3 regions of the Limibacillus halophilus genome follow, and region 1 is predicted to be linked to each of the others. Evidence: predicted binding sites of a transcription regulator. Region 1 holds the regulator's gene; each other region holds the start of a gene.

Evidence for each region. Region 1 encodes LexA, which represses DNA repair genes until DNA is damaged. Its sites were predicted from a motif close to ATGTTCTANTTTGGTTC; they were not measured.
Region 2: the regulator LexA is predicted to act here: its motif matches at 1,116-1,132, upstream of recA (recombinase RecA).
Region 3: the regulator LexA is predicted to act here: its motif matches at 1,231-1,247, upstream of uvrA (excinuclease ABC subunit UvrA).

Annotation. Positions count from the first base shown of each region.
Region 1 covers NZ_JACHXA010000005.1:232,526-234,797, reverse strand. The annotation lists gene FHR98_RS10870 (molybdopterin molybdotransferase MoeA) at 1-949, shown strand, start outside; gene lexA (transcriptional repressor LexA) at 1,078-1,773, shown strand; gene FHR98_RS10860 (ComEC/Rec2 family competence protein) at 1,815-2,272, opposite strand, start outside.
Region 2 covers NZ_JACHXA010000002.1:323,617-325,888, reverse strand. The annotation lists gene FHR98_RS04650 (patatin-like phospholipase family protein) at 1-973, opposite strand, end outside; gene recA (recombinase RecA) at 1,186-2,272, shown strand, end outside.
Region 3 covers NZ_JACHXA010000004.1:241,942-244,213, forward strand. The annotation lists gene uvrA (excinuclease ABC subunit UvrA) at 1-1,147, opposite strand, end outside; gene ssb (single-stranded DNA-binding protein) at 1,364-1,840, shown strand; gene FHR98_RS09230 (GNAT family N-acetyltransferase) at 1,856-2,272, shown strand, end outside.

The DNA.
Region 1 (2,272 bases):
TGCCGGAGAAGCGGCGCGTATCTTTACCGGCGCCCCCGTCCCGCCAGGCGCCGATAGCGTGGTCATCCAGGAGGACACTGAGGCGGCGGAAGACGAAGTCACGATCCTGGAGACCGCAAAACGCGGCGCCTATGTAAGGCGCGCCGGATTGGACTTTCGGGAGGGTGAGGTCAAGCTCAGGGCCGGCACGCGCCTTGGTGCCCGTGAAATCGGTCTTGCCGCCGCCATGAACAGGCCATGGCTGCCGCTTCGCAGACGCCCACGGATCGCACTTCTGGCAACGGGCGATGAAGTCGTGATGCCAGGCGATCCTATTCGGGAAAATCAGATTGTCAGCTCCAACGTCTTGGCGCTGGCAGCCTTGATCGAGCAGGCTGGCGGCGTCGCGGTCAATTTGGGTATCGCGGCGGACCGGGAAGACGCTCTGGATAATTTACGTGACCGCGCGCGCGGCTGCGATCTGTTGATTACGACAGGCGGGGCTTCCGTCGGCAAACATGATCTCGTTCAGTCGGCCCTGCAGCGGTCCGATCTATCGCTTGATTTCTGGAAGATAGCGATGCGTCCCGGCAAACCGCTGATGTTTGGCAGATGGCCTGAATTACCCGTACTGGGCTTGCCCGGCAACCCGGTTTCCAGCCTCGTATGCGGATATCTTTTCTTGCTGCCGATTATGGCCAAGCTCTTGGGCGCTCCCGATATTGCCCTAAGCGAGGAAACGGGATTGCTCGAGCATGATTTGAAAGAGAATGATCGACGCCAGGATTACCTGCGCGCTCTTTTTGTCGAACCTGACGGAAATGGCCCAAAGCTCAAAGTTTTCGAACGGCAGGACAGTTCGATGCTGGCAACGCTACAACACGCGGATGCCTTGATCATACGCCGCCCGCAGGCCAGAGCGGCCAAGGCCGGTGAGACCTGCTCCTTCCTTCGCCTGCCCCGGCCATGAAGCGCGCACACCCTTTGGCTCACGACTCGCAACAGTCATAAAAATGCTTGACCGGCGCAATGGAACTAAACTAGAACATTTATAACGTTTCTATTTTGTTCTTGTCTTGCCTGAACGGGGAATGCGCGATGTTGACGCGGAAACAACGGGAACTACTACTCTACATTCACGGTCATCTATCCGAGAATGGCGTTTCCCCCTCCTTCGATGAAATGAAGGACGCGCTGGGTCTCAAATCCAAGTCTGGCATTCACCGTTTGATCAGCGGATTGGAGGAACGTGGCTTTATTCGGCGGCTTGCCCATAGGGCCCGCGCAATTGAAGTACTGCGTTTGCCGGAAGACCATGATCAGTCACATGACCTTGGCCATGATACAAATGTCATTCATGGTGTGTTCGGACGCGTACAACGCCTGCCCTCACTGGCGGGTGACGGCAGCAATCGCCAACTACCATTGTACGGCCGAATCGCGGCAGGTACGCCGATTGAAGCTTTGCGCGATACCAGCAACTTCGTCGATGTCCCAGCAACCATGTTGGGCAATCGCGCGGAATACTATGCGCTGGAGGTTGAGGGCGATTCGATGATCGAGGCTGGTATCTTCGACGGCGATACGGTGATCATCGAAAGGTGTGAAACAGCAGAGAACGGCGCGATCGTCGTAGCCTTGGTCGATGATGGCGAGGTCACCTTGAAACGTATCAGAAGGCGCGGCCAGTCAATCGCATTGGAACCAGCCAACAAGAGTTATGAAACCCGAATCTTCCCGCCCGACCGCGTTCAAGTTCAAGGCAAACTCGTGGGGCTGTTAAGGCGCTATTGAGTGGTGTACTGCAGTTAGTATCACGAACCAGCACAATCACTCTAATCCGGACCACCGCTCCAAGGACGCAGTCCGCGCAGGCTTTCGACGGTTCGATATGTGACTGATGCGCGCTGGGCATCCAACCAAAAGGCGTGCGTACCGTTCCTCCAGAAATCAAAGCGGTCGAAAAGCCGGTCGCTGGGAATATCGTCGCAGTGTGCGCTACGAACCGGCTCCAGGCTTATGACCAGAGCCGCGCGCCGGCAGTCCTCCTCCAATCCACGCCCGTCAAAGGAAATTGCGACCGGCCATCCATCCTTGCGATAGAGACACCCCAATCCATCGCAGCTCAGCCAATCGTTACGATCACCCTTTTCATCCCAGGCGAAAACGGATTGGCTGCCAAGCGCCTCCATCCAGATTTGCCGCTCGAAAGTTTGGCGTCTGAGAGTGGAGAAGCCGTAGTGACCATTCGGGCCGCGCAGTGCAACCAGATCGGCGGACTCGTCAATGATAA
Region 2 (2,272 bases), on a different contig from region 1:
CGACATGGGCAAACCCGCGTGCGCCGCCTCCGGAGAGGACGAGGCACTGGCCTTGATTCTTCATCAACCGAACCAGACGGCTGTAGTCCTGGTCATTGTTCTCTCTAAGGCGATGAACCCATCGTGTAGCGGCCAGGGCGACCGGCCAATTACGGGATGGTGTCGGAAGCTCTAAATCGGCCGCCTCGCAAATAGCCATATCCACGGGTCTGCGATCGCCGATCAAGTGGTTGTCAGGGGGGCGGGCGCTTCGACCCTTGTCCGTGCCGCTGGCAAGCAGCAACAGGCGGTCGGCTTGGCGTTTGCAGAGTCTGCGCCAGGTATCGTCGGCCTTGGTTGCCAGATAAAGGCAAAGATCGAAGTTTTCTTCCATTTCGGCGAACTGATTGCTGTCGCGAGACCCATCAGCCTCGGTAAAGATGTGGCACCTCAAACCGATAGTCTGAGCACTCCTTTGCAGACGCATGGCGATGTCGGGCCAGGGACTTGCGTCATCCAGGGGTAGCAGCGCCAGGTTGCGGACCATACGCTGCACCGGCTTACCCCGTGTCAGGCGGAGCAGGCGCTGGGCAAGCGTTTGTAAGAGCCCGTCAAAGGCGGCCGGATCGCTTGCAATCAGCGGTTTCAGCACATCGCCGGGAATACGAAGCAACTCACTGTCCCGCAGCGCGAGGACACTTGCTGAACGACGGGTCGAGGCAATTACTCCCAACTCGCCCACGCTATCGCCGGCGCTGATTTCCGTTACCAAGCGTTCCTCGGAGGTTCCAAACCCGGTGATCACGGCAAGGCGGCCGGAAAGCAACACGAAAACGGCTTCAGCTTGCTCGCCTTGTTCTATCAGCAACCGACCGCCGGGAACCGAAAGCCATTGAGATCGCTCTGCAATGCCCTGAAGCGTGGCTTCATCGCAGTTAGCAAAGATACCAAGGAGACGCAGTTTTTTTGCCAGACGGTCTCGCACGGATGACATCGACTCACTCCAGATCTGCAGCACGAATCGACTCTAGCAGGGACTGTATGAAAGGCCGTAGTCGACATGGCGAAATGTTATCGACTAACGCCAAATTGAACGTTTGTTCTCATAATGGTCCTATATTTAGGTTGAAAAATGAGAACAAAACGAGCACAATTCTTCGCATTGCGCCTTTGGAGGCGCTTGTGGGATAAGGGAGGCCGTTCGTCATGCAGAATAATTTGCGCGTCGTTGAAGGAGGAACCGTGGATAAAAACAAAGCCCTGGATGCCGCGCTGAGCCAGATTGAGCGCGCCTTCGGTAAGGGATCGATTATGCGTCTCGGTCAACAGGAGGCCGTTGAGATAGAGGCGATCTCGACCGGTTCGCTGGGTCTGGATATAGCATTGGGCATCGGCGGGCTGCCTCGGGGCAGGGTCGTTGAAATCTTTGGGCCGGAAAGCTCCGGTAAAACAACCCTCGCATTGCAGGCGATCGCAGAGGCCCAAAAGAAGGGGGGCACTTGCGCATTTGTCGATGCGGAGCATGCGCTGGACCCGGCCTATGCGGCAAAACTCGGAGTCAATATCGAAGAACTGCTGATCTCGCAGCCCGATGCCGGCGAACAGGCATTGGAGATTACCGATACGCTTGTGCGCTCGGGCGCGGTTGACGTGTTGGTGATCGATTCGGTTGCGGCCCTGGTGCCCCGGGTGGAACTGGAGGGCGATATGGGTGATCAGCAACCCGGCCTTCAGGCACGGCTCATGAGCCAGGCGCTGCGTAAATTGACAGCGTCTATAGCGCGGTCCAACACGCTGGTGATCTTCATCAACCAACTGCGTATGAAGATCGGTGTCATGTTTGGTAGCCCCGAGACGACGTCCGGCGGCAATGCCTTGAAATTCTACGCCTCGGTTCGCCTTGATATCCGCCGTATTGGTGCCGTGAAGGACAAGGGTGATATTGTCGGCAACCAAACCCGGGTTAAGGTGGTGAAGAACAAAGTGGCGCCGCCCTTCCGGGTGGTGGAGTTCGACATCATGTACGGTCAGGGCATCTCAAAGACAGGTGAGTTGATCGATTTGGGCGTACAGGCCAACATCATCGAAAAGTCGGGCTCCTGGTTCTCTTACGACGGCCAACGCATCGGTCAGGGCCGGGAGAACGCCAAACAGTTCATGCAAGACAATCCCGAAATAGCGAGAACGATCGAACAGCGCATCCGGGAGAATGCCGGGATCGTTGCGATTGCCATGCTGGAAGGCCCCGGCGGTGGTGAGGGAGATGCGGACGACAGTAGTTCGGATGTTGCTG
Region 3 (2,272 bases), on a different contig from region 1:
TAATTCCCTCAAATGGCTTGTTTGTCTCATAGGTGCGCAGCCCATCGTCGTAACGTAGCGTGACCGGATTTCCGCCGGATCCGTAGAGGAGGGCGTGCTGTACCGCTTCCGGAAGGTCCTCCCAATTTGTGGTGACTGAAACCTTGTAGTGCTTGGCGAGGCTATCGAGCGTTTGTTTGTAATAGGGAGAGGTTGAGTTCGCCCAGGGTGCGATGGCTCCCTGTCGCAACGAACGATTTCCTTCGGGCACCACCATGGAGGGATCGAAGTAGAGTGTGGACCCCAAACCGTCACATGCGGGACAAGCGCCGAAGGGATTGTTAAAGGAAAAGAGGCGAGGCTCAATCTCGTCGATCGTGAAGCCGGAAACCGGGCAGGCAAATTTTGCGGAGTAGGTCACCCTTTCGCCTGAATCCGCATCCTCGGTGAAAGCCAAACCGTCGGCCAGAGTAAGAGCGGTCTCAAAGGAATCCGCCAGTCTGCTTTCTAAACCGTCGCGAACCACCAAGCGATCCACGACGACCTCGATATCGTGCTTGCGCTTCTTATCCAGTTCCGGCGCGTTTTCGATATCGTGGATTTCGCCGTCGATCTTCACACGTTGAAATCCGCGCTTGCGGAGATCCAGAAGTTCTTTGCGATACTCCCCTTTCCGGCCTCGCACGATGGGTGCAAGTAGGTACAAACGGGTTCCTTCCTTCAAGGCCATCACACGGTCAACCATCTGGCTGACAGTTTGGCTTTCAATTGGCAAGCCAGTTGCCGGTGAATAAGGAATGCCAACCCGTGCGTAGAGTAAGCGCAGATAGTCATAAATTTCCGTCACGGTACCCACTGTAGAGCGCGGGTTTTTCGACGTTGTTTTCTGCTCGATCGATATCGCGGGAGAAAGGCCCTCGATAGAATCGACGTCCGGCTTTTGCATAAGCTCCAAAAACTGCCGAGCGTAGGCTGATAAGGATTCTACATAGCGTCTTTGGCCCTCGGCGTAGATCGTATCAAAAGCCAGGGACGATTTGCCTGATCCCGACAGACCGGTGATGACCACGAGTTTTTCGCGCGGTAAATCAACATTGACGGATTTAAGATTATGTTCGCGGGCCCCTCGCACGGCGATGACGGGGGCAGACGTTGGCTTTTCGCTCAAGGCACCTGGTTCCGATTGCTATAAGGTATGGGTTCGTTGTTAGAGGCAATATGGCGCAAGCAGCGAGGCATTGCCACTCCTGGATGTTCACTTTATTTTCTCATTGCGCCTTCACGGGTGACAGGGCCCACTTCTCCGGTCTAGAGTGCGCTCTCGGCGAGCCTTTATAGGGCTCGTATTTCTAAGCAATGTGTTTCAAGGGGAGTGCCGTACGTCATGGCCGGAAGCGTCAACAAAGTAATTTTAATCGGGAATCTCGGCCGAGACCCGGAGATCCGTACCACGAACGACGGCACCAAGGTTGCAAACTTCACTCTCGCAACCAACGAGACCTGGCGTGACCGGCAGAGCGGAGAGCGCCGAGAACGCACAGAATGGCATCGCATTGTGGTCTTCAATGACCGATTGGTGGATGTCATTGAGAAGTACCTCAAGAAGGGCGCGAAGGTTTACCTGGAAGGTCAGTTGCAAACACGCAAATGGACCGGCCAGGATGGTAAGGAAAATTATACGACGGAGATCGTGCTCCAACGCTATCGCGGTGAACTGACGATGCTCGACGGACGCGGCGAGGGCGGCGGTGGCGGAAGCTATAGCGGTGATGATTATGGCAGCGGCTCGTCGGGTGGGGGGTCGTCCTCTGCGTCCGGCGGTTCGTCCGGCGGCGACCTTGATGACGAGATTCCATTCTAAAGAATTGCTCGGACCATGTGCTCGCTGCTCTGGCGTAAATTTGCCGAGCTTGAAAAGGAAGAACTCTACGCACTTTTAAAGCTGCGTGCCGATGTATTCATTCTAGAACAGCGTTCCTTTTTTCAGGATATGGATGACCAGGATCAGGCTGGGCTTCATCTGCTGTGGTTGGATCGGGAAGAGCGCATTATCGGTACGCTGCGCTTGTTGCCCGGCGCGCAAGGGCGGTCGGTCACAATCGGCCGGGTCGTTTTAGCCCCGAGCGCACGTGGTCGAGGGTACGGTCGGCGGATGCTGGTCGCGGCCCTTGAAGAGACAGCGCGCCGGTGGGGACGTCCTTCCGTGCACTTGTCCGCGCAGTCGGCGCAGGAAAAATTCTATGCGGGTTTTGGGTTTTCCAGGGTCTCCGATCCCTATGACGATGCCGGAATC